2 regions of the Streptomyces sp. NPDC002779 genome follow, and region 2 is predicted to be linked to the other one. Evidence: predicted binding sites of a transcription regulator. Region 2 holds the regulator's gene; the other holds the start of a gene.
What was found. Region 2 encodes HrcA, which represses chaperone genes, less so after heat shock. Its sites were predicted from a motif close to TTNGCACTCNGNNNNNCNGAGTGCNAA; they were not measured.
Positions count from the first base shown of each region.

Region 1 (15,431 bases), on a different contig from region 2:
GCCCGGCGACTCCTCGCAGCCCGCGAGCAGCGAGCCGAGCATCACCGTGTCGGCGCCCGCGACCAGGGCCTTGGCGATGTCGCCCGAGTACTGCAGGCCGCCGTCGCCGATGACCGGGATCCCGGCCTCCTTGGCGGCGAGGGACGCCTCGTAGATGGCGGTGACCTGCGGGACACCGATGCCGGCGACGACCCGGGTGGTGCAGATCGAGCCGGGGCCGACGCCGACCTTGATGCCGTCCACACCGGCGTCGATCAGCGCCTGGGCGCCGTCCCGGGTGGCGATGTTGCCGCCGATGACGTCGACGCCGGCGGAGTTCGACTTGATCTTGGCGACCATGTCGCCGACCAGCCGGGAGTGGCCGTGCGCGGTGTCCACGACGATGAAGTCGACACCGGCCTCGACGAGGGCCTGGGCGCGCTCGAAGGCGTCCCCGGCCACGCCGACCGCGGCGCCGACCAGCAGGCGGCCCTCGGCGTCCTTGGCGGCGTTCGGGTACTTCTCCGCCTTGACGAAGTCCTTGACCGTGATCAGGCCCTTGAGGACGCCCGCGTCGTCGACCAGCGGCAGCTTCTCGATCTTGTGCTTGCGCAGCAGCTCCATGGCCTCCACGCCGGAGATGCCGACCTTGCCGGTGACCAGCGGCATCGGGGTCATGACCTCGCGGACCCGGCGGGAGCGGTCCGTCTCGAAGGCCATGTCACGGTTGGTGACGATGCCGAGGAGCTTCTTCTCCCCGTCGGTGACCGGCACACCGCTGATGCGGAACTTGGCGCACAGCGCGTCGGCCTCGGCGAGCGTAGCGTCCGGGTGCACGGTGATGGGGTCGGCCACCATGCCGGACTCGGAGCGCTTCACCAGGTCGACCTGGTTGGCCTGGTCCTCGATGGAGAGATTGCGGTGCAGTACGCCGACGCCGCCCTGGCGGGCCATCGCGATCGCCATGCGCGACTCGGTGACCTTGTCCATGGCGGCGGACAGCAGCGGGATGTTGACCCGGACGTTCTTGGAGACGTACGAGGCGGTGTCGATGTCGTCGGGCGCCATGTCGGACGCGCCCGGCAGCAGCAGCACATCGTCGTAGGTCAGCCCGAGTGTCGCGAATTTGGCGGGCACTCCGTCGACGTTGGCAGTCATGACACCTTCCCCAAATGGCCTTGATCGGTGCGGATGTCCATGCTAACGGGAAGCACGGCTAGCAAATTCCACGGTCCTGACCGACCTCGGGCTTCGTATGTTCGTACGGAATCGAGGGGACGCCTGTTCAAGAAAGGGCGGATTACTGCTCCGCCAGCGCCCGCAGCCTGCTCAGGGCCCGGTGCTGGGCCACCCGCACCGCTCCGGGTGACATTCCCAACATCTGGCCCGTCTCCTCCGCGGTCAGCCCCACCGCGATCCGCAGCAGCAGCAGCTCACGCTGGTTCTCGGGCAGGTTGGCCATGAGTTTCTTGGCCCATTCGGCGTCGCTGCTGAGCAGGGCGCGCTCCTCGGGGCCGAGGGAGTCGTCGGGGCGCTCCGGCATCTCGTCGGAGGGGACCGCGGTCGATCCGGGGTGGCGCATGGCCGCCCGCTGCAGGTCGGCGACCTTGTGCGCGGCGATGGCGAAGACGAACGCCTCGAAGGGGCGGCCGGTGTCCCGGTAGCGCGGCAGCGCGAGCAGGACGGCCACGCAGACCTCCTGCGCGAGGTCCTCCACGAAGTGCCGGGCGTCTCCGGGCAGCCGGGACAGCCGGGTGCGGCAGTAGCGCAGGGCGAGGGGGTGGACATGGGCGAGCAGGTCATGCGTGGCCTGCTCGTCCCCGTCGACAGCGCGATGGACGAGTGCACCGATCGCCCCTGCGGCAGTGGCCGCCTCGTCGTCGCGCATCGGTCCATGGTGCCCTGCGGCGCCGCGGTCCGCGGCACCGCGTCCCATGTTGTGCACCGAAGCGTTATGAGCAGGTGCGCCGGAACTCATCTCCTGCGCCCTCCCCTTCCGCTCGACCGACTTGTCCCCGAGAGACTCCACAACTCAAGGATGCGGCATCCGCGACGAAACGAGCACCCGCGCCCCAAACGGGGCGCGGGGAACTGCGCGACCAGCCACAGCCGACCTGCACCGAGGCGAGGGCGAGCACGACCGAGTTCTCAGCGAACCAGGCCCCATCGGAACCCGAGCGCCACAGCGTGCGCCCGGTCAGAGGCACCGAGCTTCTTGAACAAGCGCCGGGCGTGCGTCTTGACGGTGTCCTCGGAGAGGAACAGCTCACGCCCGATCTCGGCATTGGACCGGCCGTGGCTCATGCCCTCCAGCACCTGGATCTCCCGCGCGGTGAGCGTGGGCGCGGCGCCCATCTCCGCGGAGCGCAGCCGACGCGGGGCGAGCCGCCAGGTCGGGTCGGCCAGCGCCTGGGTCACCGTCGCGCGCAGCTCGGCGCGCGAGGCGTCCTTGTGCAGATAACCCCGCGCGCCGGCGGCGACCGCGAGGGCCACGCCGTCCAGGTCCTCGGCGACGGTGAGCATGATGATGCGCGCCCCGGGGTCGGCGGACAGCAGCCGCCGCACGGTCTCGACGCCGCCCAGACCGGGCATGCGTACGTCCATCAGAATCAGGTCCGAGCGGTCGGCGCCCCAGCGGCGGAGGACTTCCTCGCCGTTGGCCGCCGTCGTCACACGCTCCACACCGGGCACGGTCGCGACCGCGCGGCGGAGTGCCTCTCGGGCAAGCGGGGAGTCGTCGCAGACGAGGACGGATGTCATGGCCGCCCTCCGCAGCTGATGCACGTCACCTTGAGCCTCCAGGCTGGTACGAAATCGTCACCTGTGCGGTCGACCGTCTCGGACGCCTGCCCGAGCGCTTGTTGTTTCAACCGCATCCGCACTCTCAACGACGGTCACTCGAAAGAGTTACGGGGCCGTGCGCCGTCTTCGGCACTCTACGTGAGGGGTCGGACACGGTGCAGACATGCACGGCAGACCCTCAAGCTTTCATCACAAGCCATGCCCCATTCAGACCTTTTTCTTCCCATTTCCTGGTGTCTGAGGCTAGATTCGCAATGAGTCATATTTTCATCTACTTAGATCATAGATGTACGGTCGTAGACACCGTATCCGCCCAGAACGGCTACAAGGGGTCACGCAATGGCAGATTTCTCCCGCCTTCCCGGACCGAACGCGGACCTGTGGGACTGGCAGCTCCTGGCTGCCTGCCGCGGGGTCGACAGTTCGCTCTTCTTCCATCCGGAGGGCGAACGCGGTGCGGCCCGGAGTGCTCGTGAGAACTCGGCCAAAGAGGTCTGTATGAGATGCCCCGTCCGTGCCCAGTGCGCGGCGCACGCGCTGGCGGTGCGCGAACCGTACGGCGTATGGGGCGGCTTGACCGAGGACGAGCGCGAGGAGCTCATGGGGCGGGCGCGCCACCGGCTGGTGTCGGCGTCGACCGGCGGCGGGCACACCGCCTCGAACAACTGAAGGAACGTTTCTTCACAGCTGGGGCACGCGCAGGCGTGCCCTTACTTCGTGCGCCCCGACTCGCTGTTCGTGTCCCGCACTTGACGGTTCGCCGCCCGCGCCAGCTGCTCCAGCGTCGCCGTCACCGCCGGCACCTGGGCGAGGTCGGGCAGGGTGAGGGCGACGATCTCCCGGCGCACCGCCGGTTCCAGTGTCACCGTGCGTGCACCGCGCGGGCGTACCGACTCCACCGCCAACTGGGGCAGGACCGCCACGCCCAGGCCCGCGCCGACCAGGCCGACCACCGCCGGATAGTCGTCGGTGGCGAAGTCGATGCGCGGGGTGAAGCCGGCGCCCTCGCACACCTCGACCAACTGACCGCGGCAGCGCGGGCATCCGGCGATCCAGGGCTCGGCGGCGAGGTCGCCGATCGCCACGGACCGCGCCCGCGCGAGCCGGTGCCGCTCCGGGACCAGGGCGACCAGGCGGTCGGTGAGCAGGGGCCGGACCACGAGGTCGTCCCATTCGCCCTCCTGGGCCGCGCCCTCGTAGCGGAAGGCGAGGGCCAGGTCGCAGTCGCCCTCGCGGAGCAGTTCCACGGACCTCGGCGGCTCGGCCTCCTCCAGGGAGACCCGGGTGCCGGGGTGCGCGGCGCGCAGGGCGGCGAGGGCGGTGGGGACGAGGGTGGAGCTGCCGCTGGGGAAGGAGACCAGACGGACCCGGCCGGCGCGCAGGCCCGCGATGGCGGCGACCTCCTCCTCGGCGGCGGTGAGTCCGGCGAGGATGCCGACCGCGTGCCGGACGAGGGCCTCGCCCGCCTGGGTCAGCCGCATCTCGCGGCCGCTGCGGATCAGCAGGGGGGTGCCGACGGACGCCTCCAGCGCCTTCATCTGCTGGCTGACGGCGGGCTGGGTGCAGCCCAGTTCGCGCCCCGCCGCGGAGAAGGAGCCGGTGGTGGCGACGGCGCGCAGTACGCGCAGATGTCGGGCCTCGATCACCCCACAAGGATAAGCGAGGCTTTGATCAGGCGCTCCTAAATGCGCTGAAGCTTTGACCCTGCTTCGCCTACCGTGCCGCCATGAAGCTTCTCTCTGTGAATCTGGGCCGCCGGACGGCGGTGCCCTACACGGACCACCCCGAGGGTGTGACCGCGATCGACAAGCGGCCGACCGACGCGCCGGTGCGGGTGGCGGCGCCGGGGCCGAAGGGGACCGGGGCGAGCGGGCTGGCCGGGGACGACATATGCGACACGCGGCATCACGGCGGGGACGACCAGGCCGTGTACGCGATGGCGCGTGAGGACCTGGACGAGTGGGAGCGCGAACTGGGGCGTTCGCTGGCGAGCGGTGCCTTCGGCGAGAACTTCACGACCAGCGGCCTGGACGTGTCCGGCGCCCTGATCGGGGAGCGCTGGCGGGTCGGCCCGGAGCTGGTGCTGGAGGTGACGTGCGGGCGCATCCCCTGCCGTACCTTCCAGGGCCACCTGGGTGAGCAGCGGTGGGTGAAGCGGTTCACGGCGAAGGGGGCGCCGGGGGCGTATCTGCGGGTGATCGAGCCGGGTGAGGTGCGGGCGGGCGACGCGATCGAGATCCTGCACCGGCCGGACCACGAGGTGACGGTGGCGCTGCAGTTCCGGGCGGTCACCACACAGCGGGAGCTGCTGCCGCGGCTGCTGCCGGCGGGCGAGGCGCTGCACCCGGAGTCGCTGGCGGCGGCGCGCAAGTACGTGTCGCGGTACGGCGTCTGACGTGACGTCCGGCGGCGAGGTGGGCAGGTCCTGGAAAGGAGCCGGGCAGGGAGCGGATTCGCCCGGTCCGGGTCACTAATCTTGCGTCATGACAACGGCTCTCATCACGGGATCGACCGCGGGCATCGGCGCCGCCTTCGCACGGCGGCTGGCCGCCGACGGACACAACCTCGTCCTCGTCGCACGGGACACCAAGCGGCTGCGCGAGCAGGCGACTGAGCTGCACGACCGGCACGGCATCGAGGCGGAGGTCCTGACCGCGGACCTGGCGACGGACGAGGGCATCGAGGCGGTGGCCGCCCGGCTCGCCGACCGCAGGAACCCCGTCGACCTGCTGATCAACAACGCCGGTTTCGGCAACAAGGGCCGCTATCTCGACGTCTCCATGGCCGACGAGCTGAAGATGCTCAAGGTGCACTGCGAGGCGGTGCTGCGGCTGACGTCCGCGGCGGCCGAGGCGATGCGCGAGCGGGGCCGGGGCGGGGTGGTGAACGTCGCCTCGGTCGCCGCCTTCGTGCCGCGCGGGACCTACGGTGCCTCCAAGGCGTGGGTCGTGCAGTTCACCCAGGGCGCGGCGCGCGACCTGGCCGGCAGCGGCGTGCGGCTGATGGCGCTGTGCCCGGGCTTCGTGCGCACCGAGTTCCATGAGCGGGCCGGGATGGGCACGGACAACATCCCCCGCTGGATGTGGCTGGACGCCGACAAGCTGGTCGCGTCCGCCCTGGACGATCTGGCGCGGGGCAAGACGGTGTCGATCCCCGACCCCCGGTACAAGGTGCTGATGGGCGTCACGAAGGTGGTGCCGCGCGGGATGCTCGGCGGGCTCAGCTCCCGGACGGGGCGCAAGTACGGGCCGCAGTAGGGGCGCGAGTCCGGCCGAGCGGGGACAATGGAGGTGTTCGACCGGACCCTCGGGGGACGGAGGCGACGCCATGACGTTCGTACAGCTCATCGACTGCAGAACAAGCCGGTTCGACGAGATGAACCGGCTGATGGACACGTGGGTCGAGCAGACCAAGGGGAAGCGGACCGCGACGCACAGCGTGATCGGCAAGGACCGGTCCGACGCGTCGCACTTCATCGAGATCGTGGAGTTCCCGTCGTACGAGGAGGCGATGCGGAATTCGAGTCTCCCGGAGACCGGCCGGATCTTCGAGGACATGGTCGCCCTCTGCGACGAGACGCCGACGTTCACCGATCTGGACGTCGTGCGGGACGACCAGCTGGCCGAGGCGACCGTGCGGCGGTTCTTCGAGGAGATAGCCGGGAAGGGCGATGCCCCGACGCTGAATGACGTGCTCGTCGAGGACTATCACGACCACGATCCCGCCAACCCGCAGGACACGATCGGCATCGACGCGATGCGGCGCGAGGTGCGGATGTGGCGCGACGGCTTCGACTTCACGTTCACGATCGAGGACCAGCTGGCCCAGGGCGACCTGGTGTGCACCCGCTGGGCCATCGACGGCCGGCACACGGGCGACTTCATGGGCATCCGGGCCACCGGACGGCAGGTGTCCATGACCGGGTGCACCATCCACCGGTGCACCCCGGAGGGGAAGATCGCCGAGGGCTGGTGGCAGTACGACCGGCTGGGGCTGATGGAGCAGCTGGGCGCGCTGGAGGGGCTGGAGCGGTAGGCAACGCGAAGGCCCGGCACCCCTGGGGTGCCGGGCCTCAGTGCTGACGTACGTCAGTGGGAGTGGCCGTGGCTGTGGCCGTGACCGGCGGCCGGCTCCTCCTCTTCCTTCTTCTCGACGACCAGGGTCTCGGTCGTGAGGAGGAGGGAGGCGATGGAGGCGGCGTTCTCCAGGGCGGAGCGGGTGACCTTCACCGGGTCGATGACGCCGGCCTTGACCAGGTCGCCGTACTCGCCGGTGGCGGCGTTGAAGCCCTGGCCCTTGTCGAGCTCGGCGACCTTGGCGGTGATGACGTAACCCTCCAGGCCGGCGTTCTCGGCGATCCAGCGCAGCGGCTCGACGACCGCGCGGCGGACCACGGCGACACCGGTGGCCTCGTCGCCGGTCTTGCCGAGGCCGCCCTCGAGCACCTTGGCGGCGTGCACCAGAGCGGAGCCACCACCGGAGACGATGCCCTCCTCGACCGCGGCGCGGGTCGCGGAGATGGCGTCCTCCAGACGGTGCTTCTTCTCCTTCAGCTCCACCTCGGTGGCGGCGCCGACCTTGATCACGCACACGCCGCCGGCCAGCTTCGCGAGGCGCTCCTGGAGCTTCTCGCGGTCCCAGTCGGAGTCGGTGTTCTCGATCTCGGCCTTGATCTGGTTGACGCGGCCCGCGACGTCCTCGGTGTTGCCGGCGCCGTCGACGACGGTCGTGTCGTCCTTGGTGACCGTGACACGGCGGGCGGAGCCCAGCACGTCCAGGTCGGCCTGGTCGAGCTTGAGGCCGACCTCCTCGGAGATGACCGTGGCGCCGGTGAGGACCGCGAGGTCCTGCAGCATCGCCTTGCGGCGGTCACCGAAGCCGGGGGCCTTGACCGCGACCGCGTTGAAGGTGCCGCGGATCTTGTTCACGACCAGGGTCGACAGGGCCTCGCCCTCGACATCCTCGGCGATGATCAGCAGCGGCTTGGAGGCACCCGACTGGATGACCTTCTCCAGCAGCGGCAGCAGGTCCTGGATGGAGGAGATCTTGCCCTGGTTGATGAGGATGTAGGGGTCCTCCAGGACGGCCTCCATGCGCTCCTGGTCCGTCACGAAGTACGGCGACAGGTAGCCCTTGTCGAAGGCCATGCCCTCGGTGAAGTCCAGCTCCAGACCGAAGGTGTTGGACTCCTCGACGGTGATGACACCGTCCTTGCCGACCTTGTCCATCGCCTCGGCGATGAGCTCGCCGACCTGGCTGTCCTGGGCGGACAGACCGGCGACGGCGGCGATGTCGGACTTCTCGTCGATCGGGCGCGCGGTGGCGAGGAGCTCCTCGGACACGGCGGCGACGGCCGCGTCGATGCCCTTCTTCAGCAGCGCCGGGGAGGCACCCGCGGCGACGTTCTTCAGGCCCTCGCGGACGAGCGCCTGGGCCAGCACGGTGGCGGTGGTCGTACCGTCACCCGCGATGTCGTTGGTCTTGGTCGCCACCTCCTTCACCAGCTGGGCGCCGAGGTTCTCGTACGGGTCGTCGAGCTCGACCTCGCGGGCGATGGTGACGCCGTCGTTGGTGATGGTGGGGGCGCCGAACTTCTTGTCGATGACGACGTTGCGGCCCTTGGGGCCGATCGTCACCTTGACCGTGTCGGCCAGCTTGTTGACGCCGCGCTCGAGGGCGCGACGGGCGTCCTCGTCGAACTTCAGGATCTTCGCCATGACAGCGGGAGCCCTCTCGGATCGGTGGGTTCTCAAAAAGAAACTGCGCCCCGGGCGCCCGGCTTCTTATGTGGTCGCGGGGGCCAGGGGCGCAGCTCGAAAAACTTTGAGGTTGTGGTTACTTCTCGATGATCGCGAGCACGTCGCGAGCCGAGAGGACGAGGTACTCCTCGCCGTTGTACTTCACCTCGGTGCCGCCGTACTTGCTGTACAGCACGATGTCGCCGGTCTTGACGTCGAGCGGCAGACGGTCGCCGTTCTCGAAGCGGCCCGGGCCCACGGCAAGGACGACGCCCTCCTGGGGCTTCTCCTTGGCGGTGTCCGGGATGACCAGGCCAGAGGCGGTGGTCTGCTCGGCGTCGAGCGGCTGGACCACAATGCGGTCCTCGAGCGGCTTGATGGCAACCTTGGAGCTGGTGGTCGTCACGATCCGACCTCCCCCTTCGGAGATCTCACGGGGTTAACTGTCTGAGGTGGCGACCAGGTGGATCCGTCGTCGCGGGTGCCGGACCTGCCCGTCGCGTAGTTGGCACTCTCCAGTGGGGAGTGCCAGACCTGAGCCTATGACCGTGATTAGCACTCGGTCAAGCGGACTGCTAATGCCGACGGCTCGGCGCGGCGCGTCACAGGTAGTTCTCGAGCCTGCCGACCCTCAGTCCCCGCTCCCGGATCTCCCCCAGCAGCCGCCGTGTCCGCTCCACCAGCGGCACCCCCGTCGGGTCGTCCGAGGGCAGCGAGACGATGTCGCCGGGGCGCAGGCGGTGGGGGCCCCCGGTGTAGGTCAGCCGGCCGTCGCCGCCCATCGCCGCCCGCCACAGCACCACCGCCGAGATCCCGCAGCCGGCCGCCGCCCGGAGCGTGGTCGTGTCGTACGTGCCGTGCGGGGGGCGGAAGAGGCGGGGGCGGATGCCGAAGCGGGCGCGCAGCTTGTCCTGCTGGCCGCAGATCTCGGCGCGCTGTCCGGCGTACGGCAGGCCGCGCAGGGCCCGGTGGTCGAGGGTGTGGTTCTGGATCGACGCGCCCACCGACTGCAGCCGCGCGAAGTGGCCGTAGCCCGGGCCGACCACGCTGTCCGTGAGGAACATGGCGACCGGGAGCCGCCGCGCACGGACCAGGTCGACGAAGCGGGGGTCCTGCTCGGCGCCGTCGTCGTAGGTGAGGAAGACGACCCGGTCGTCGGTGGCGACGTGCCGCACGACCAGCGGCGCAAAGGCCCCGGGCGGCCCCGGGGCCGGCCGGTCCGAGGGGCCCGCGGCCTGGGCGCAGCCCGTCAGGAGGACGGCCGCCACCGCCCCGGCCAGCGGGCCCCGGGGCCTCACAGGTAGTCCTCGAGACGGGCCACCGCGTACCCCTCGGCGGTGATCCTGTCGAGGAACCGGCGGATCATGTCGGGCATGGTGCCCTTCCAGTGCTCCTTGCCCCGGAAGTGGCTGAGCACGATGTCGCCGGGGTGGATGTCCCGGTCCCACTCGCGGTACTCCCAGCGGTCGACGAAGACCTCCTCGTTCCACAGGGGCACGTGCGTGATGCCGCACGCCTTGGCGGCGCGCAGGGTGGCGGCGTTGTAGTTGCCGAAGGGCGGCCGGAAGAGGTCGGGCCGGGTGCCGTAGCGCTTCTCGATCACGTCCTGCATGCCGCAGATCTCGCGCTTCTGGCGGGCGTAGGACAGGCCGGGCATGAAGGGGTGATGGAGGGTGTGGTTGTGCAGGCCGACCCCTCGGTCGCGCATCCGCTTGAAGTAGGCGTAGTCCTCCTTGACCAGGTAGTCGCTGAGGAAGGCGGTGTACGGGATCCGCAGCTCGGTCATCATCCGCAGGAACGCCGGGTCCTTCTCGGCGCCGTCGTCGATGGTGAGGAAGACGATCTTCTGCTCGGTGGGGACGGTGGTGAAGACCGGCGGGAGGTCGCGTTCGGTGTGCCCGTCGACCTCGAAGCCCTTGCGGGTGGTGATCCTCGGCTTCTTCGCGGGCGGGGCGGGGGCTGTCAGCGGGACCTTGGCCAGGCCCCAGCGCTTCGCGGCGGCGGCCCGGGCCGCGGCGGTGGCGCGCAGCTTGGTGGCGTAGGAGTCCAGGGCGCGGGCGGGCGGTGCCAGGAGGGGCTGCTGGCCGGGGGCCGGGCGGGACGCGGCGCCCTGGGTGCAGCCGGAGGCGATGGCGGCGACGGCGAGCACGGCGATTCCGCCGCGGATCCGGGCCCCTCGAACGGACCGTTTCTTATCATTTTGTCCTACTACTCGCATGGGGTCGGATCCTCCCAGGCACCCCCTCCGACACCCGGCCGACACCGCCGCCGCGGGCGCACCGTCCACCGACTGGCCCACAATGACCCGGTGAACGACCTCGCTCCCCTCCTCACCCCCGAGGGCCGCGCCCTCCTCGACGCGGTGCGTGGCACCGCCCCCGCCGACGAACTCGCGGTCGCCACCCGGCTGCGCCGGGACCACCCCGCCGGCCTGGTGTCGGCGGCGCTCGGCCAGGCGCGGCTGCGGCAGCGGGCGGAGGCCAAGTTCGGCGCCGAGGACGCGGGGCGGATGTTCTTCACGCCGAACGGCGTCGAGCAGTCGACGCGGGCGAGTGTGGCCGCGTACCGGGCCGGGCGCCTGCGGGACCTCGGCGTCACCTCCGTCGCGGACCTGTGCTGCGGGATCGGCGGGGACGCGGTCGCGCTGGCCCGGGCCGGGATCCGGGTGCTGGCGGTGGACCGGGACCCCCTGACGGCGGCCGTCGCCCGCGCCAACGCCGACGCGCTCGGGCTCGCCGGCCTCATGGAGGTGCGCGAGGCGGACGTCACGGAGGTCGACACGGCCGGTTACGACGCCGTGTTCGTCGATCCGGCGCGGCGCGGCGGCCGGGGCCGCATCTTCGATCCCGAGGCGTACTCGCCTCCCCTGTCCTGGGCCGTCCAGGCGGCCCTCAGGGCCCCGCACGCCGCCCTGAAGGTCGCGCCCGGCATCCCGCACGAGGCCGTGCCGGAGGGCGCCGAGGCCGAGTGGATCTCGGACGGCGGGGACGTCAAGGAGGCGGTGCTGTGGTTCGGCACCGAGCCGGGCGCCGTCCGCGCGACCCTGCTCCCCGGCCCGCGTACCCTCCTCGGCCGGGGCCTGCCCGACCCCGCCGTCCGGCCCGTCGGGCGGTACCTGTACGAGCCCGACGGCGCCGTCATCCGGTCCCATCTGGTCGCCGAGGTCGCCGAGGCGGTGGGCGGCGGGCTCATCGACGCGACCATCGCCTACATCACCGGCGACGACCTGCGCCCGACGCCCTTCGCGACGCCCTACGAGATCACCGATCGACTCCCCTTCAACGTCAAGAAGCTGAAGGCCCTGCTACGGCAGCGCGAGGTCGGCGTCCTCACCGTCAAGAAGCGGGGGTCCGCCGTCGAGCCGGAGGAGTTGCGCCGGAAGGTCAAGCCGCAGGGACCGAACGCGGCGACGGTGTTCCTGACCCGGGTGCGGGGCGCGCCCACCATGCTGGTCGGTCACCCGCTCTGAGCCGCCCTGCGCAGCAGCAGCTCCCGCTCCCGCTCGTTGCGCGTCAGGGAGGCCGCGCGGGCGAACTCCGCGCTCGCCTCCGCCGTACGGCCGAGGCGGTGGAGCAGGTCGCCGCGGACGCTCGGCAGCAAGTGGTAGTCGCGCAGGGCGGGTCCGGCGCCGAGGGCGTCGACGATCTCCAGGGCCTCGGCCGGGCCCTCGGCCATCGACACCGCCACGGCCCGGTTGAGTTCGACGACCGGGGAGGGGGCCCGGGCGGCGAGCAGGGCGTAGAGGGTGGCGATGCTCTTCCAGTCGGTCTCCTCGTAGCGGTAGGCGTGGGCGTGGCAGGCGGCGATGGCGGCCTGGAGGGTGTACGGGCCCGGGGTGCCGGCGGTGTCCGTGCGGGCCAGGGCCTCGATGCCGCGGGCGATCAGCATGCGGTTCCAGCGGCGGCGGTTCTGGTCCTTGAGGAGGACCGGCTCGCCGTCCGGTCCGGTGCGGGCGGCGAGCCGGGACGCCTGGAACTCCAGCAGGGCGGTGAGGCCGTGGACTTCGGGCTCCTTCGGCATCAGGGCGGAGAGCACGCGGGCCAGGCGCAGGGCGTCCTCGCACAGCGACGGGCGCAGCAGGTCGTCGCCCGCGGTGGCGGCGTACCCCTCGTTGAAGATCAGGTAGATGACGTCCAGGACGGAGCCGAGGCGGGCCTCGCGGTCGGCGCCGTAGGGGACTTCGAAGGCGACGTTCCTGGTGGCGAGGGTGCGTTTGGCGCGGACGATGCGCTGGGCGACCGTCGGTTCGGGGACCAGGAAGGCGCGGGCGATCTCGGCGGTGGTCAGGCCGCCGAGCAGACGCAGGGTGAGGGCGATGCGAGCTTCGGTGGACAGCACCGGGTGGCAGGTGGTGAAGACCAGCCGGAGCAGGTCGTCGTCGATGTCGTCCGGCCCCGCGGGCTCGACGGGCAGGACCGTGCTGTCCAGCGTGCGGCCGATCTCGGCCAGTTTGCGGGCGTAGTTCTCGCCGCGCCGGACCAGGTCGACCGCGCGGCGCCGGGCGGTGGTCATGAGCCAGGCGCCCGGGTTGTCGGGCACCCCGTCCCGGGGCCACTGCTCCAGCGCGGCGACCAGGGCGTCCTGCGCGAGCTCCTCGGCGATTCCGATGTCGCGGACGACGCGGGCGACGGCGGCGACGATCCTCGGGGACTCGATCCGGAAGACGGTCTCGACGGCGCCGCGGGGGTCCGCGGTGGGCTGTGAAGTCACAGCCCACCATGCAACACCCCCGCGCGGCCGGGACCAAGGGGGATCAGCCCTCGGCGATCTCGCGGACCTCGCAGGTGACCGTCCAGTGCGGCTCGTGGACCTTCAGGAAGCGGGTCGTCCACTCGATCGCCTCGGCCCGGTCCTTGCACTGCATCAGGGCGTACCCGCCGATGACCTCCCTGGCCTCGGTGAAGGGTCCGTCCGTGACGGACGTCCGGCCGCCCTCGTAGTGGACCCGCACGCCCTGGGCCGTCGGCGTCAGTCCGGCCGTGTCGAGCAGCACCCCGGCCTTCGTCATCTCCTCGATCAGCTCCCCCATGCGCTGCATCAGGTCGGCGCTGGGGCCCTCGGCGGGGGCGGTCTTCTCGTCGATCTGCACGAGCGACAGGTAGCGGGGCATGGTGGCTCCTCGGATCGGACGGCCGGTCCTTCCCGGCCTCTCACCCCTGCGTCGAACGGCGACCGCCCGGATCGACACCTCCCCGAAAAAAAATTTCTCAGCGCAGCGATTCCCACAGCTCGCCCGCCTCCGGCTCCCGCGCCACCACCCGGTTGGAGTCCTGGGGCGCCGGTACGACGGGCAGGGTCACCGTCCGCACCGCGTCCGCCGAGAGCGCCTCCAGGCTCCGGCCGAGGCGGGTCAGCTCGGTCAGCGAGTCCAGTCCGGTGTCGGTGGTGAGGCTGCCGGTCACCGCGTCGGCGACCCGGTAGACCTTCGCGGGGTCGGTGAGCAGCTCGGTCGCGGAGATCCGCGCCAGCAGCGCCTTCACCAGCTGCTGCTGCAGGGCTATCCGCCCCAGATCGCTGCCGTCGCCTATGCCGTGCCGGGTGCGGGCCAGGGCCAGGGCCTGCTCGCCGTCGAGATGGTGGGTGCCCGCCTCCAGGGTGAGGTGGCTGTCCTCGTCGTCGATGTCCTCCTCGGTGGTGACCGTGACCCCGCCGAGCGCGTCCACCAGCTTCGCGAACCCCGCGAAGTCGATCTCGATGTAGTGGTCCATGCGGACGTCCGTCATCGACTCGACCGTCTTGACCGCGCACACCGGCCCGCCCACCGCGTAGGCGCTGTTGAACATCGCCGCGGAGACGGCCGGGGTGGAGCCGCCGTCCTCCAGCGGGCAGGCGGGGCGGGGGACGAGGGTGTCCCGGGGGATGCTCACCACCGTCGCCCCGGAGCGTCCCGCGTCGAGGTGGACCACCATCGCCGTGTCGGAGCGGGCGCCGGTGCTGTCGCCGCCGCCGAGCGCCTGGTTCTCCGCGCCGCTGCGCGAGTCGGAGCCGAGGACCAGGATGTTCAGCGACTCGGTCGGCAGCTCCTCCGCGGCGGCCGTGGCCGACGGGGTGGCCTTCGCCGGCCGGTTGTCGCCGAGCGCGCTGTTGATGTCGACGCTGTGGATGTTGCCGTTGAGCTGCCAGTACGCCCACCCCGCAGCGGCGGCGGCCAGCACCACGACGCCCGCGAGGGTGAGGCCGGCGGCCTTGAGCGCTCTCGACCGCCGGCCCACTGTGCTGCCCTCGTCCCCGCTCGCCTCGTCTCCGGTCACGGACAGGAACGTAAGTCCGAATTATGACAACGAGCGTGCCGGGGACCATTTTCTTCGGAAATTCTCAGACTTCTCAGCCCAGGGTCACCACCGGCACCGGATTGCTCCCGCTCCAGGACGCGTTGAACCCGAAGGTCACCGAACCCCCGTTCGGCACGGTCCCGTTGTAGGAGGCGTTGGAGCAACTGACCGCGGCGCCCGACTGGGTGCAGGTCGCGTTCCAGGACTGGCTGATCCGCTGCCCGGCGCCATAGGCCCAGGTCGCCTTCCAGGACGACAGCGAGGCCCCGTCGCAGGCGATGCGCACCTGGCCGGTGAACCCGGAGTTCCACTGGCTGACGACGCTGTACGTGGCCTTGCAGGCGCCCGTCGGCGGTGTCGTCGTACCGCCGAGGGCCTCAGCGATGGCGTGGTACGCCGGTTTCGGCGCGAAGTTCTCGTCGTACGGGGTCGCCGCGCCCTGCCCGGGGAAGGTGTCCGGGATCCAGGAGTCGGAGTCGGTGAAGCCCCAGACGGTGACGCCGACACAGCGGGCCACGGCCACACAGGCGCTGACCACCTGCTTGTACTCGGTGGCTTGCTGGGCGAGCTCGGCGCTGTCCGCGGGCAGGTTGATCCGGATGTCCAGCTCGGTGATGGCCACGTCGACGCCGAGGTCGGC
Region 1 covers NZ_JBIAQC010000001.1:936,618-952,048, forward strand. Annotated here, with positions in the region: gene guaB (IMP dehydrogenase) at 1-1,137, opposite strand, end outside; gene ACFYW5_RS04180 (sigma-70 family RNA polymerase sigma factor) at 1,280-1,867, opposite strand; gene ACFYW5_RS04185 (response regulator transcription factor) at 2,128-2,739, opposite strand; gene ACFYW5_RS04190 (WhiB family transcriptional regulator) at 3,121-3,450, shown strand; gene ACFYW5_RS04195 (LysR family transcriptional regulator) at 3,492-4,427, opposite strand; gene ACFYW5_RS04200 (MOSC domain-containing protein) at 4,508-5,176, shown strand; gene ACFYW5_RS04205 (SDR family NAD(P)-dependent oxidoreductase) at 5,265-6,038, shown strand; gene ACFYW5_RS04210 (ester cyclase) at 6,109-6,816, shown strand; gene groL (chaperonin GroEL) at 6,870-8,498, opposite strand; gene groES (co-chaperone GroES) at 8,617-8,925, opposite strand; gene ACFYW5_RS04225 (polysaccharide deacetylase family protein) at 9,122-9,817, opposite strand; gene ACFYW5_RS04230 (polysaccharide deacetylase family protein) at 9,814-10,737, opposite strand; gene ACFYW5_RS04235 (methyltransferase domain-containing protein) at 10,828-11,988, shown strand; gene ACFYW5_RS04240 (RNA polymerase sigma factor) at 11,976-13,229, opposite strand; gene ACFYW5_RS04245 (YciI family protein) at 13,273-13,629, opposite strand; gene ACFYW5_RS04250 (LCP family protein) at 13,727-14,770, opposite strand; gene ACFYW5_RS04255 (endo-1,4-beta-xylanase) at 14,844-15,431, opposite strand, start outside.
Region 1: a site for HrcA is predicted at 9,072-9,098, ahead of groES (co-chaperone GroES). Genes of this name have one in related genera too.

Region 2 (15,431 bases):
CCCGGGCGAGGCGTACCGCACCGGCACGGTCGGCAAGCCGCTGCCCGGCTGCGAGGTCCGGATCGCCGACGACGGCGAGATCCTGCTGCGCGGCCCCGGGATCATGGAGGGCTACCACGGCCTGCCCGAGAAGACGGCGGAGGTGCTGGAGCCGGACGGCTGGTTCCACACCGGCGACATCGGCGAGCTTTCCCCCGACGGCTACCTGCGGATCACCGACCGCAAGAAGGACCTGTTCAAGACGTCCGGCGGCAAGTACATCGCGCCGACGGAGATCGAGGGCTCCTTCAAGTCGGTCTGCCCGTACGTCTCCAACATCCTGGTGCACGGCGCCGACCGGAACTTCTGCACGGCGCTCATCGCCCTGGACGAGCCGGCCCTGATGGGCTGGGCCAAGGAGCACGGGATGGAGGGCAAGTCGTACGCGGAGGTCGTCGCGGCGCCGGAGACGGTGGCGATGGTCGAGGGGTACGTCAAGCAGGTCAACGAGAACCTGCAGCGGTGGCAGACCATCAAGAAGTTCCGGCTGCTGCCGAGGGACCTCGACGTGGAGCACGGCGAGATCACGCCGAGCCTGAAGCTGAAGCGGCCGGTCGTGGAGCGGGAGTACAAGCACCTCATCGAGGAGATGTACGCCGGGACGCGCGAGGCGTAGCGGCTCCCGGGTCCCCGCCGACCAGCTCCCGCAGTTCCTGGACCTCCGCCCTGAGCGCCTCCAACTGGAGCTGCTTGCTGTGCAGGTCCAGGAACACCTTCACCTTCGCCCGCAGCACCCACGGGTCGAAGGGCTTGGTCAGATAGTCGGCCGCGCCGGTGGCGTAGCCGCGGAAGGCATACCCCGTGTCGTCCTCCGCGCCGGTCAGGAAGATGATCGGGACGTCCTTCGTCTGGTCCAGGCGCTTGATGTTCGCCGCCGTCTCGAAACCGTCCATGCCGGGCATCCGGACGTCCAGCAGGACCAGGGCGAAGCGGCGGCGCAGCAGGGCCTTCATCGCCTCCTCGCCGGAACGCGCCCGCACCAGCGGTTCGTGGAGGGAGCCCAGGACCGCCTCCAGGGCGATCAGGTTGTCCTCCATGTCGTCGACCAGGAGGATGCCGGCGCGCCCGTCCCGTGCGTCCTGGGCGCTCATGGCGTCGCCTCGTGCGTTTCCTCCGGGTCCAGCAGGGCGCACACGACGGTGAGCAGTCGGTCCACGTCCACCGGTTTGGGTACGTAGTCGTTGGCGCCGCGCGCGATGGACTTCTCCCGGTCGCCGGGCATGGCCTTCGCGGTCAGCGCGATGATGGGCAGGTCCACCCAGCGCGGGGTGCGGCGGATCGCGGCGATGGTCTCGTAGCCGTCCATCTCCGGCATCATGATGTCCATCAGGATGAGTTCGACGTCCGGGTTGCGCTCCAGGGTCTCGATGCCCTCGCGGCCGTTCTCCGCGTAGAGCACCGGCATGCCGACCCGGCCGAGCACATGGGTGAGCGCGAACACGTTGCGGATGTCGTCGTCCACGATCAGCACGCGCCGCCCGGACAGCACCTGCCCCGCCCGGCCCGACTGCCACTCCTCCAGCTTGGTCGGCGTGGGCCAGGCGTCGTCCGCCTCCGGCAGGGGGGACATCTGCTCCGGCACCAGTACGGTGCTCCGGTCGTCGGCCACCGGGTGGCCGGGGCTGACGACGGGGACGTACAGGGTGAAGGTGGAGCCCTGTCCCGGCACGCTCTCGGCGACGATACGGCCGCCCAGCAGGCCCGCGATCTCCCGGCTGATGGACAGCCCGAGACCGGTGCCGCCGTACTTGCGGTTGGTGGTGCCGTCGGCCTGCTGGAACGCCTCGAAGATCACCGGGAGTTTCTCCGGTGCGATCCCGATGCCGGTGTCGGACACCTCGAAGGCGATCACCCGCTCACCGGCCTCCGCGTCCTTGACCAGGCCGACCCGCAGCTCGACCCGGCCCGAGGCGGTGAACTTGATGGCGTTGGACAGCAGATTGCGCAGCACCTGCTGCAGGCGCTGCTCGTCCGAGTACATCTCGCGCGGGACGTCCTCGCCGACCGACACCTCGAAGGAGAGCCCGCGGTCGTGGGTGAGCGGGCGGAAGGTGGCGTGGACGTAGTCGAGCAGTTTGATCAGCGGCAGCCGCTTGGGGCGTACGTCCATCCGGCCGGCCTCGATCTTCGACAGGTCGAGGATGTCGTTGATCAGCTGCAGCAGGTCGGAGCCCGAGCGGTGGATCGTCGTCGCGAACTGGACCTCCTGGTCGGTGAGATGGCCGTCCGGGTTGTCCGAGAGGAGACGGGCGAGGATCAGCAGGGAGTTCAGCGGGGTGCGCAGCTCGTGCGACATGTTCGCCAGGAACTCCGACTTGTACTGCGAGGAGGTGGCCAGCAGGGCCGCCTTCTCCTCCAGTTCGGCATTGGAGTGCTGCAACTCCGCCTGCTGTTTCTGGAGTTCGTCCGAGCGCTCCTGCAGCTGCATGGCCAGCCGCTGGGACTCGCCGAGGAGCGACTCGGTGCGGGAGTTGGCGATGATGGTGTTGATGGCGACGCCGATGGTGTTCACGAACTGGTCGAAGAAGGCCAGGTGGACATCGGAGAAGCGGGAGAAGGACGCCAGCTCGATCACCCCGAGGAGCTTGTCCTCGAAGAGGATCGGGATGATGACGATGGTGGTGGGAGCGGCTTCCCCGAGACCGCTGTTGATCTTGATGTAGTCCGGTGGGGCCTCCTCGACGAGGATGCGCTTCTTCTCGCGGGCCGCCTGCGCCACCAGGCCGTGGACCGGAAGACCGCCGGTCTCCATGGTGGCGCCCTGCGCGGCGCCGTAACCGGCGATGAAGGCCAGGCCCTTGGTCGGGGCGGTGGTGCCGTCCTGCTCCGGGTCCGCCAGGTAGAACGCGCCGTACTGGGCGTTCACCAGCGGGGTCAGCTCGCGCAGGATCAGGTCGGCGACCTCCATCAGGTCCCGGTGGCCCTGCATCAGGGAGGCCAGGCGGGCGAGGTTGGATTCCAGCCAGTCCTTGGCGCGGGTCGTCTCGCGGAGGTTGGCCACCATCAGGTTGATGTTGTCCTTCAGCTCGGCGACCTCGCCGCGCGTCTCCACGGTGATCGAGCGGGACATGTCGCCCTGCGCCACGGCCGAGGCCACCTCGGCGATGGCGCGGACCTGGGTGGTCAGGTTCAGTGCCAGCTCGTTCACATTGGTCGTCAGCCGCTTCCAGGTGCCGTACACGCCCTCGACCCGGGCCTGGCCGCCGAGCTGGCCCTCGGAGCCGACCTCGCGGGCCACGCGGGTGACCTCGGAGGAGAACGAGGAGAGCGTGTCGACCATGGTGTTGATGGTGGTCTTGAGTTCCAGGATCTCGCCGCGCGCGTCCACGTCGATCTTCTTCGACAGGTCGCCCTGGGCCACGGCGGTGGCGACCTGGGCGATGTTGCGCACCTGCGAGGTGAGGTTGTCGGCCATGTAGTTGACGTTGTCCGTCAGGTCCCGCCAGACGCCGGAGACGCCCAGCACCCGGGCCCGGCCGCCGAGGTTGCCGTCGGTGCCGACCTCCCGGGCGACGCGGGTGACCTCGTCGGCGAAGGCGCGCAGTTGCTCCACCATCGTGTTGACGGTGTCCTTCAGCTCCAGGATCTCGCCGCGCGCGTCGACCGTGATCTTCTTGGAGAGGTCGCCGTTGGCGACGGCGGTGGTGACCTGGGCGATGTTGCGGACCTGCGAAGTGAGGTTCAGCGCCATGAAGTTGACGTTGTCGGTGAGATCCTTCCAGACCCCGCTCACGCCGCGCACCTGGGCCTGACCGCCGAGGTTTCCCTCGGTGCCGACCTCGCGGGCGACGCGGGTGACCTCGTCGGCGAAGGCGGAGAGCTGGTCGACCATGGTGTTGATGGTCGACTTCAGCTCCAGGATCTCGCCCTTGGCCTCCACGGTGATCTTCTTGCCGAGGTCGCCCTGGGCCACGGCGGTGGAGACGAGGGCGATGTTGCGCACCTGGGAGGTGAGGTTGTCGGCCATGAAGTTGACGTTGTCGGTGAGGTCCTTCCAGACCCCGCTCACGCCGCGCACCTGGGCCCGGCCGCCGAGGTTTCCCTCGGTGCCGACCTCGCGGGCGACGCGGGTGACCTCGTCGGCGAAGGCGGAGAGCTGGTCGACCATCGTGTTGATGGTCGACTTCAGCTCCAGGATCTCGCCCTGCGCGTCGACGGTGATCTTCTGGCTGAGGTCGCCGTTGGCGACGGCGGTGGTGACCTGCGCGATGTTGCGGACCTGCGAAGTGAGGTTCGACGCCATGAAGTTGACGTTGTCGGTGAGGTCCTTCCACACCCCGGACACGCCCCGCACCTGCGCGCGCCCGCCCAACTGGCCCTCGGTGCCGACCTCGCGGGCGACGCGGGTGACCTCGTCGGCGAAGGCGGAGAGCTGGTCGACCATCGTGTTGACGGTCAGCTTCAGTTCGAGCAGCTCACCGGTCGCCTCGACGGTGACCGTGCGGGTCAGGTCGCCGCGCGCCACCGCCGTCGTCACCAGGGCGATGTCCCGCACCTGCGCCGTCAGCCGGGCGGCCATGGTGTTGACCGCCTCGGTCACGTCCCGCCAACTGCCCGAAAGACCGCGCACCTTGGCCCGGCCGCCGAGCCGTCCCTCGGTGCCGACCTCGCGGGCCACCCGGGTCACCTCGCCGGTGAACAGGGAGAGCTGGTCGACCATCTTGTTCACGGCCCGGCCCAGCCGCCGCAGATCGCCCCGCAACTGGCGGGAACCGTCGTGCAGATCGACCCGCTGGGTCAGATCGCCGCCCGCCACCGCGTCCAGGACCCGGGTCGCGTTGGCCGCCGGGGCCACGATGGCGTCGAGGAGCTGGTTGACGTCATTGATCCGGGCCGTCCAGGCGCCCTGGCCCGGGCTCGCCGCCAGCCGCTCGTCGAGCCGGCCGTGCCGGACGAGCTCTCGTCTGACGCGCTGCACCTCGGAGTTGAAGTGCAGACTGCGGTTCATGATCTGGTTGTAGGCCGCGACGAGCTCGGCCACCACGCCGGTGCCGGGATCGGACACGTGCCGGAAGTCGCCGTCCCTCGCCGAGGTCATCGCGACGAGCAGAGGGCGCAGATCCGATGCCCGAATCTGACCGTCTTCGAGCGTGCGTGTACCACTGTTCTCACTCATGGCGGCCCACTTCGGTAACTCGGTGCTTATGGGCGTGGTCAGTCTGTCACTCTGTCGGCGTCGACTGAGGCGAATTCGTCCGAACCGCTCGGGGAGCTGTCCATGGGGGCCATTCCGGCGCAACGGGAGACCGCTTCCCGTGCCTCCGGCGCGCCCGCGCGCGAGACCGCGCGCCCGGGTGCGTGGGCCTGCGCCACCCTCCCGGGAAGCCCCCTCGCGCCCGGCTCCGCCCGCGCCCTCGTGCGGGCCGCGCTCGCCGAGTGGGCCGAACTCGGGCTGCCCGGCACCCAGGCGCACACCCGCCGCATCGCCGACGACGCCGTCCTGGTGGTCAGTGAACTCGTCACCAACGCCGTCGTCCACGCGGGCACCGAGATCGAGCTGGTCTGCCGGACGGAGGAGGAGACCGGCACGGTCGTCGTCGAGGTCTCCGACCACCACCCCGCGCGCGCCCCGCGCGACGGCGCGTCCGAACCGGCGCACGGCTCGGCGGAGTACGGGCGCGGACTGTCCCTGGTGGCCCGCCTGTCCGAGTGCTGGGGCGTGACGTACCGCACCGGCGTGAAGACGGTGTGGGCCCGGCTGCCCGCCGAGGAGGAGCCCGACGAGCACGCGGTGCCCCCCGGCCCGCCCCCCTTCCCGGTACGGGGCCCCGGTCCGGGACGGCCCGAGCGGGACCGGGACTGGCTCCACCGGGGTGCCCTGACCTTCCTCGCCGAGGCCTCGGACCTGCTCGCCGGACAGCTCGACGAGGATCTGGTCGCCGCCCTCACCGGGCAACTGCTGGTGCCCCGGCTCGCCGACTGGTGCGCGGTGTGGCTGGAGGACGAGTTCACCGGGCGCGGCCGGTCCCCGCACGGCACCCCGGGCGCCGGGCCCCGCCTCGCCCGGGTCTGGCACGGCAGCGAGAACCGCATCGAGGAACTGCGCCGGGCGCTGGAGAAGGAGCCGCCGCACCCGCCGGACGACCCGGGCTCCGGGCCCGTGCCGCACCCGTGGCCCGGCCAGGCGCTGGGGGAGCACGAGCCGGCCGGCACGGCACTGGCGTACCGCCTGGTCGCGGGCGGCCGGCCGCTGGGCACGCTCGTCATCGGGCAGTCCGGACCCGAGGGGTTCCCCGACGAGGTCACCGGGCTGGTGGAGGACCTCGGACGGCGGGTGGCGCTGGCCATCGGGGCGGCCCGGCAGTACGCCCGCCAGGCCACCATCAGCGCGGTCCTCCAGCGCGGGCTGCTGCCCGGCGCGGTCGCCGAGATCCCGGGCGTGCGCAGCGCCCTCGTCTACGAGCCCTGCGACAAGGGCGGCCCGAGCGGCGACTTCTACGACGTCTTCCCGGCCGGCGCCGGCCGCTGGTGCTTCGCCGTGGGCGACGTCCAGGGCAAGGGCCCGGAGGCGGCGGTGGTGATCGGCCTGGCCCGCCCCTGGCTGCGGCTGCTGGCCCGCGAGGGGTACCGGGTGCCGGACGTGCTGGACCGCCTCAACCAGCTCCTCCTCGACGACGCCACCGAGGCCGCCGACGCCCGGGCCCGCGCCCTGGTCGGCCCGGCGGCACCGGGCGACGGCCCGCAGACCCGCTTCCTGTCCTTGCTCTATGGCGAGCTGGTCCCCTTCGACGGGGGCGTGCGCTGCACCCTTGCCTCCGCCGGTCATCCGCTACCGCTACTGCTCGGGCCCGACGGGGGCGTCCGCACCGTCGCGCAGCCGCAGACCCTGCTCGGGGTCATCGAGGACGCCACGTACACCAGTGAGACCTTCGCGCTGGGGCCCGGGGACAGCCTGCTGTGCGTGACGGACGGCGTGACGGAGCGGCGCAGCGGATCGCGCCAGTTCGACGACGGGGACGGGCTCGCCGCCGCGCTCGCCGGGTGCGCCGGGCTCAGCGCGCAGTCGATCGCCGAGCGGATCCGGCGGCTCGTGCACGACTTCGGGGGACGGCCGCCGGAGGACGATCTGGCGCTGCTGGTGCTCCAGGCCGAGTAAGGGCGCGGGGTGCTGGACAATGGAACGCATGCCTTCCGCACTCCCCGACGGCGAGCCGGTCCCCGACGACGGCGCGCTGCCCGCCGCCGCGCTCGCCGGCGCCGCCGACCGCCCGCTCGGGTTCTATCTGCACGTCCCCTACTGCGCGACCCGCTGCGGGTACTGCGACTTCAACACCTACACCGCGACCGAGCTGCGCGGGACGGGGGGCGTGCTGGCGTCCCGCGACAACTACGCGGACACCCTGACCGACGAGATCCGGCTCGCCCGCAAGGTCCTCGGCGACGACCCCCGCGAGGTCCGGACGGTCTTCGTGGGCGGCGGTACGCCGACCCTGCTGGCGGCGGACGATCTGGTCCGGATGCTGCACGCGATCCGCGACGAGTTCGGCCTCGCGCCGGACGCCGAGATCACGACGGAGGCGAACCCGGAGTCGGTGGACCCGGCCTACCTGTCGGCGCTGCGGGAGGGCGGATTCAACCGGATCTCCTTCGGCATGCAGAGCGCGAAGCGGCATGTGCTGCAGGTGCTGGACCGCACCCACACGCCGGGGCGGCCGGAGGCATGCGTGGCGGAGGCCCACGCGGCGGGCTTCGAGCAGGTGAACCTGGACCTGATCTACGGCACGCCCGGCGAGACGGACGACGACTGGCGGGCCTCCCTGGACGCGGCGATCGGCGCCGGCCCCGACCACATCTCGGCGTACGCGCTGATCGTCGAGGAGGGCACGCAGCTCGCCCGCCGGATCCGGCGGGGCGAGGTCCCGATGACCGACGACGACGTCCACGCCGACCGTTACCTGATGGCGGAATCGGTGCTGTCGTCGGCGGGCTTCAACTGGTACGAGGTCTCGAACTGGGCGGCCTCGGAGGCGGGCCGGTGCCGGCACAACGAGCTGTACTGGCGCGGCGCCGACTGGTGGGGAGCCGGTCCCGGTGCGCACTCGCACGTGGGCGGGGTGCGCTGGTGGAACGTGAAGCATCCGGGGGCCTACGCGGCGGCCCTGGCGGCGGGCCGGTCCCCGGGCGCCGGGCGGGAACTGCTCCCGGCGGAGGACCGCCGCGTCGAGCGGATCCTGCTGGAGCTGCGCCTGCGTGAGGGCGTCCCGCTGTCCCTGCTGCACGAGGCGGGCCTCGCCGCCGCCCGGCGGGCACGGGCCGAGGGGCTGCTCCAGGAGGGCCCCTACGAGGAGGGACGCGCGGTACTGACGCTCCGGGGACGGCTGCTGGCGGACGCGGTGGTCCGGGACCTGGTGGACTGATCGCCCCGAAGGCGGGTCCCGGCGCCCTCGGGGCGTCAGGCCCCGCCGCTGTCCGTGACGAAGTCGATCAGTTCCTCGACCCTCCCCAGCAGCTCCGGCTCCAGGTCCTTGTACGAGGTCACCCGCGCCAGAATCGCCTGCCACACCGCGCCCGTGTTCTCCGACGGCCACCCGAGCGCCCGGCACACGCCCGTCTTCCAGTCCTGCCCGTGCGGCACCCGCGGCCAGCCCGGGATGCCCAGGGACGACGGCTTCACCGCCTCCCAGATGTCGATGTAGGGGTGGCCCACGACCAGCGCGTGATCGCTGGTCACCTGCTGTGCGATGCGCCACTCCTTGGTGCCGGGCACCAGGTGGTCCACCAGCACCCCCAGCCGCGCGTCCGGCCCCGGCGCGAACTCCGCCACGATCCCCGGCAGGTCGTCGACGCCGCCCAGGTACTCCACCACCACGCCCTCGATGCGCAGGTCGTCGCCCCAGACCTTCTCCACCAGTTCCGCGTCGTGGCGGCCCTCGACGTAGATCCGCCCGGCGCGGGCGACCCGCGCGCGTGCCCCGGGCACGGCGACCGAGCCGGAGGCGGTGCGGGTGGGGCGTACCGCGGAGCCCGAGGACGGGCGTACCAGCGTCACCACCCTGCCCTCCAGCAGGAAGCCGCGCGGCTCCAGCGGAAACACCCGGTGCTTGCCGAAGCGGTCCTCCAGGGTCACCGTGCCCGCCTCGCAGCGGATCACCGCTCCGCAGAAGCCGGTGCCGGGCTCCTCGACCACCAGGCCGGGCTCCGCCTCGACCTCGGGGACCGGCTTGGGCTTCTTCCACGGCGGGGTCAGGTCCGGAGAGTACTGGCGCATTCGGATGACGATAGGAGAAGCGCCGGACCAGGTCCTACGACACGCCGAAACGGGCCGCCAGCGCGTCCCGCTGCGCCCGTACGAACGCCGCGTCCACCACCGCCCCGTGACCGGGCACGTACAGCGCGTCCTCGCCGCCCAGCGCCAGCAGCCGGTCCAGCGCCGCCGGCCACCGCGACGGCACGGCGTCCGGGCCCGCCTGGGGGTCGCCCGACTCCTCCACCAGGTCGCCGCAGAAGACGACCTCCGGGGAGCCGGGGACCAGGACCACCAGGTCGTGGGCCGTGTGGCCGGGGCCCACGTTCGCCAGCAGGACCCGGCGGCCGGGGCCGAGGTCGAGGGTCCACTCGCCGGAGACGTGATGCCGGGGCGGCGTGAGGACGTCCACCGCCTCGTCGGCCGCGCGCGCGTCCAGCCCGTGGCGCACCGCGTCCGCGCGCAGCGCCGCCCGGCCGTGCGGCCCGTACACCGAGTCGATGCCCACCGCGCCGTAGACCTCCGCCCCCGCGAAGGCCGCGGCGCCGAGCACATGGTCGAAGTGGGGATGCGTCAGCGCGAGATGCGTCACACGGTGACCGGCGAGCGCCTCCGCCCGCATCCGCAGCCGGGCCCCCTCGGCCAGGCTCGACCCGGCGTCGACCACCAGCGCCTTACCCTCTCCGACGACCAGGCCCGCCGTGCAGTCCCAGCCGGGCAGCCGGCACCGGCCCACCCCGGCCGCGACCCGCTCCCATCCCAGCTCTTCCCAAGTCACCGTCATACCGCGACGCTAGCTGTACGACCCGTCACAGCAGGACCGACCTTGCCCGGGGAGTACCCCACCGCCGTACACTGGGCCGGGAACGCTGGCACTCGGGCGGACCGAGTGCCAGGCGAGGGGCCCCGGGGGACTGGGGGGTGCGACTTCTGGAGGTGTGCGCGGATGCTGAGTGAACGCAGGCTGCAGGTGCTGCGCGCCATCGTCCAGGACTATGTGGGCACCGAGGAGCCGGTGGGGTCGAAGGCCCTGACCGAGCGGCACAACCTCGGCGTCTCCCCGGCGACCGTCCGCAATGACATGGCGGCGCTGGAGGACGAGGGCTACATCGCCCAGCCGCACACCAGCGCCGGGCGCATCCCGACCGACAAGGGCTACCGGCTCTTCGTCGACAAGCTGGCCGGCGTCAAGCCGATGACCGCGCCCGAGCGGCGGGCCATCCAGAACTTCCTGGAGGGCGCCGTCGACCTCGACGACGTGGTGGCCAGGACGGTACGGCTGCTCGCGCAGCTCACCCGGCAGGTCGCCGTCGTGCAGTATCCGTCGCTCACCCGGTCCACCGTGCGCCATGTCGAGCTGCTCTCGCTCGCCCCCGCGCGCGTGATGCTCGTGCTGATCACGGACACCGGGCGGGTCGAGCAGCGGATGGTCGACTGCCCCGCGCCGTTCGGCGAGGCGTCCCTGGCCGATCTGCGGGCCCGGCTGAACAGCCGGATCGCGGGCCGGCGCTTCACCGATGTGCCGACCCTCGTCGAGGACCTCCCCGAGGGCTTCGACATGGAGGACCGCGGCACGGTCTCGGCCGTCCTCTCCGCGCTGCTGGAGACGCTGGTCGAGGAGAACGAGGAGCGGCTGATGATCGGCGGCACCGCCAATCTCACCCGCTTCGGACATGACTTCCCCCTCACCATCCGGCCCGTCCTGGAGGCACTGGAGGAGCAGGTCGTGCTCCTCAAGCTCCTTGGCGAGGCCGGGGATTCGGGCATGACCGTACGCATCGGTCACGAGAACGCCTACGAGGGACTCAACTCCACGTCCGTGGTCTCGGTCGGCTACGGTTCGGGCGGCGAGGCAGTCGCCAAGCTCGGCGTGGTCGGACCGACCCGCATGGATTACCCGGGAACGATGGGAGCGGTACGCGCAGTGGCACGGTACGTCGGACAGATCCTGGCGGAGTCGTAAGTGGCCACGGACTACTACGCCGTTCTCGGCGTGCGCCGCGACGCGTCGCAGGAAGAGATCAAGAAGGCCTTCCGGCGGCTCGCCCGCGAGCTGCACCCGGACGTCAACCCCGATCCGAAGACCCAGGAGCGGTTCAAGGAGATCAACGCCGCCTACGAGGTGCTCTCGGACCCGCAGAAGAAGCAGGTCTACGACCTCGGCGGCGACCCGCTGTCCCAGGCGGGCGGCGCGGGCGCCGGCGGCTTCGGCGCGGGCGGCTTCGGGAACTTCTCGGACATCATGGACGCGTTCTTCGGTACGGCGTCGCAGCGCGGGCCGCGCTCGCGCACCCGCCGGGGCCAGGACGCCATGATCCGGCTGGAGATCGAGCTCGACGAGGCCGCCTTCGGCACGACGAAGGACATCCAGGTCGACACGGCGGTCGTCTGCAACACCTGTAGCGGCGAGGGCGCCGCGCCGGGGACCTCCGCGCAGACGTGCGACATGTGCCGCGGGCGCGGTGAGGTGTCGCAGGTGACGCGGTCCTTCCTGGGCCAGGTCATGACCTCGCGGCCGTGTCCGCAGTGCCAGGGCTTCGGCACCGTGGTGCCGACGCCGTGCCCGGAGTGCGCCGGTGACGGCCGGGTGCGGTCCCGCCGTACGCTCACGGTCAAGATCCCGGCCGGTGTCGACAACGGCACGCGGATCCAGCTCGCTGGTGAGGGCGAGGTGGGCCCGGGCGGCGGACCGGCCGGTGACCTCTACGTCGAGATCCACGAGCTGCCGCATGCGCAGTTCCAGCGCCGCGGCGACGATCTGCACTGCACGGTGACGATCCCGATGACGGCGGCGTCCCTCGGCACCAAGGTGCCGCTGGAGACCCTCGACGGCCTGGAGGAGGTCGACATCCGCCCGGGCACCCAGTCCGGCCAGTCGATCCCGCTGCACGACCGGGGCGTCACGCATCTGCGCGGCGGCGGCCGGGGCGACCTGATCGTCCACGTCGAGGTCCAGACCCCGAACAAGCTCGACCCGGAACAGGAACGCCTGCTCCGCGAACTGGCCAAACTGCGCGGCGAGGAACGGCCCCAGGGCCAGTTCCAGCCGGGGCAGCAAGGGCTGTTCTCGCGGTTGAAGGATGCGTTCAACGGCCGCTGACGTCTGGTGCCGCCTCCGGTCCGTGCCGTCCGGACGGGTGGATTCGGAGTTGTTCGGAGGACGTGACAACATGCCGTCATGTCCTCCGCACTGACCGATCTTTTTCCCCTTCCGATCGTGCAGGCCCCCATGGCGGGCGGCGTCTCCGTGCCGGCCCTCGCCGCTGCCGTGGCCGAGGCCGGCGGGCTGGGGTTCCTCGCCGCCGGGTACAAGACCGCCGACGGCATGTACCAGGAGATCAAGCAGTTGCGGGGGCTCACCGGCCGCCCGTTCGGTGTGAACCTCTTCATGCCGCAGCCGGAGTACGCGGACGCGGCGGCCGTCGACGTGTACGCCCATCAGCTCGCCGGAGAGGCCGGCTGGTACGAGACCGAGCTGGGGGACCGCGACAGCGGGCGGGACGACGGCTACGAGGCCAAGCTCGCCGTCCTGCTCGACAACCCGGTGCCGGTGGTCTCCTTCCACTTCGGCGTGCCGAGCAGTGACGTGCTCGACTCCCTCCGCCGGGCCGGAACCTTCACCCTCGTCACCGCCACCACCGCCGAGGAGGCCCTCGCCGTCGAGCGGGCCGGTGCCGACGCGGTGATCGCGCAGGGCGTCGAAGCCGGCGGCCACCAGGGCACGCACCGCGACAACCCCGAGACCGACGGCGCCGGCATCGGCCTGCTGTCGCTCCTCGCCCAGATCCGCGAGACCGTCGCCCTCCCCGTGGTCGCCGCCGGCGGCATCATGCGCGGCAGCCAGATCGCCGCCGTGCTCGCCGCGGGCGCGAGCGCCGCCCAGCTCGGCACCGCGTTCCTCGCGACTCCCGAGTCCGGCGCGCACGCGGTCCACAAGCAGGCGCTGACCAACCCCCTGTTCGTCCGTACGGAGCTGACGCGGGCGTTCTCCGGCCGCCCCGCGCGCGGGCTCGTCAACCGCTTCCTGCGCGAGCACGGCCCCTACGCCCCCGCGGCCTACCCCGAGATCCACCACCTCACCTCGCCGCTGCGCAAGGCCGCCGCCAAGGCGGGCGACGCGCAGGGCATGGCGCTGTGGGCGGGGCAGGGCCACCGGATGGCACGGGAACTGCCCGCCGGGCAGCTGGTCGAGGTCCTCGCGGCCGAACTCGCCGCCGCCAGGACAGCGTTGTCGGCCTTCCAGGAAGGCGGTGCCGGACGATGACGGCTCCGGTGTTCGTGGTCGAGCGCCTCGACGCGGCCCCCGGCGGACGGTACGTCCTGGACGGGCCCGAGGGCCGCCACGCGGTCTCGGTGAAACGGCTGCGCCCCGGCGAGGACGTCGTCCTCACCGACGGCGCCGGGCGCTGGGCGGAGTGCGCGGTGCTGGAGACCGAGGGCAAGGACCGGCTGACCGTCCGGGTGGACTCGGTCGCCGAGGAACCCCGGCCGCGGCCCCGCATCACCGTCGTGCAGGCCCTGCCCAAGGGTGACCGGGGTGAGCTGGCCGTCGAGACGATGACCGAGGTCGGGGTCGACGGGATCGTGCCGTGGTCGGCGTCCCGCTGCATCACGCAGTGGAAGGGCGAGCGGGGACCGAAGGCGCTCGGCAAGTGGCGGGCCACCGCGCGGGAGGCCGGCAAGCAGTCCCGGCGGGTCCGCTTCCCCGAGGTCGCGGACGCGGCAACGAGCAAGCAGGTCGCGGCACTTCTGGCGAAGGCCGACTTCGCCGCCGTACTCCATGAGAGCGGGACCGAGCCGCTGGCCGCCGCCGAACTGCCCGCGGAGGGCGAGATCGTGCTGGTCGTCGGGCCCGAAGGGGGCGTGTCGCCGGAGGAGTTGGCGCTGTTCGAGGAGGCCGGGGCGCGGCCGTACGTGCTCGGCCCGACCGTCCTGCGCACCTCCACCGCCGGAACAGCGGCGGCGGCCCTGCTCCTCACCCGCACCGGCCGCTGGGGCTGACCACTCAGGGGGCCCGCCGCCGACCGGCCTAGCAGTACGTCGCGGGCAGGAGTTGTACGTCCTCCCTGCGGACCGCGAAGGACTCCTGGCGGGGGCCCTCGTGGCGGGACGGGTCCCAGAGCCAGATCCAGTCGGTCGCGGTGCCGAAGGACAGGACGGGGTGGTCGGTGGGGGCCGGGCCGTTGTCCACGGGCAGGGGCTTGGCCGGGTCCACCGGGCGGACGCAGACGAAGTGGGCGTAGACGCCGAAGTAGTCGGGCGGGCGCCTGCCGTCGTGGGCGACGTTCTCCGCGGCCCGGCCCGCCGCGCTCGCCGCGTCGCGGGTGCCGATGCCGATCGCGGTCAGGGCGACGACCACGCCCAGCAGGGTGGCCAGGACCGCGGCGAAGAGACGGTTGCTGCCGTCCCGGCCCAGGTGGAAGTGGCGCAGCCAGCCGATGACGGCCACGAAGAACACCGCGCTGCCCAGGGCGAGTCCCATGGGCTCGGCCGCCGCCAGGTACCGGCCGAGGGTGGACACCGGCACCGTGTCCGCGCGGATGTCGAACCGGTCCAGGTACGCCGCGTGCATCTGCCCGCCCAGCCAGCCCACCATCGACCACAGCACCGGCACCGACAGCGGCACCAGCCAGGCCGCGTGCCGGGTGAAGAAGGTACGGCGGACGGCCAGTACCACTCCGGCGCCCGTGAACAGGCCCAGCGCGAGCAGCAGCAGCCCCGCCCACAGCTGACCGGGACTGCTGCCCCGACCGACCAGCGCCCCGAACGCGGCCAGCGCCGTGGTGCCCGCGATTCCCGCCGCCCACTGCACCCCGCGGCCCCGGGTCCGCGTCTCCTTGGCGGTCCGCCCCAGCGGCAGCGCCCCCGCCGGGCTGAGCAGCGCCGCCAGCAGCTTCCAGGCGCCCTCCGCCCAGACGACGTACATCCCGCAGACCATCGCGAGCAGCAGGCCCGCCATCGCCGCCCACAGCCACACCAGGCGGACCCGGCGCTCGTGCGGGGTCTCGTCGCGCGGCGGGTCCGCGTCCGAGTGGCCCGGCACCCGCAGGGCGTGCGCCGCCGGGTCGAAGGGACGGCCGCCCAGGGCGCGCGCGGCCAGTTCGGCCTCGGCCGCCTCCCGGGACCGCGGCCCCGCCGGGACGGTCACCGCCCGCTGCTCGTCGGCCCCGCCGAGCCAGATCCACACCCGCCCGAGCGTCGGCAGCGC
Region 2 covers NZ_JBIAQC010000002.1:527,620-543,050, forward strand. Annotated here, with positions in the region: gene ACFYW5_RS07990 (AMP-dependent synthetase/ligase) at 1-655, shown strand, start outside; gene ACFYW5_RS07995 (two-component system response regulator) at 618-1,130, opposite strand; gene ACFYW5_RS08000 (HAMP domain-containing protein) at 1,127-5,155, opposite strand; gene ACFYW5_RS08005 (SpoIIE family protein phosphatase) at 5,258-7,135, shown strand; gene hemW (radical SAM family heme chaperone HemW) at 7,164-8,396, shown strand; gene ACFYW5_RS08015 (DUF3097 domain-containing protein) at 8,432-9,247, opposite strand; gene ACFYW5_RS08020 (MBL fold metallo-hydrolase) at 9,282-10,007, opposite strand; gene hrcA (heat-inducible transcriptional repressor HrcA) at 10,170-11,186, shown strand; gene dnaJ (molecular chaperone DnaJ) at 11,187-12,323, shown strand; gene ACFYW5_RS08035 (nitronate monooxygenase) at 12,402-13,487, shown strand; gene ACFYW5_RS08040 (16S rRNA (uracil(1498)-N(3))-methyltransferase) at 13,484-14,224, shown strand; gene ACFYW5_RS08045 (hypothetical protein) at 14,253-15,431, opposite strand, start outside.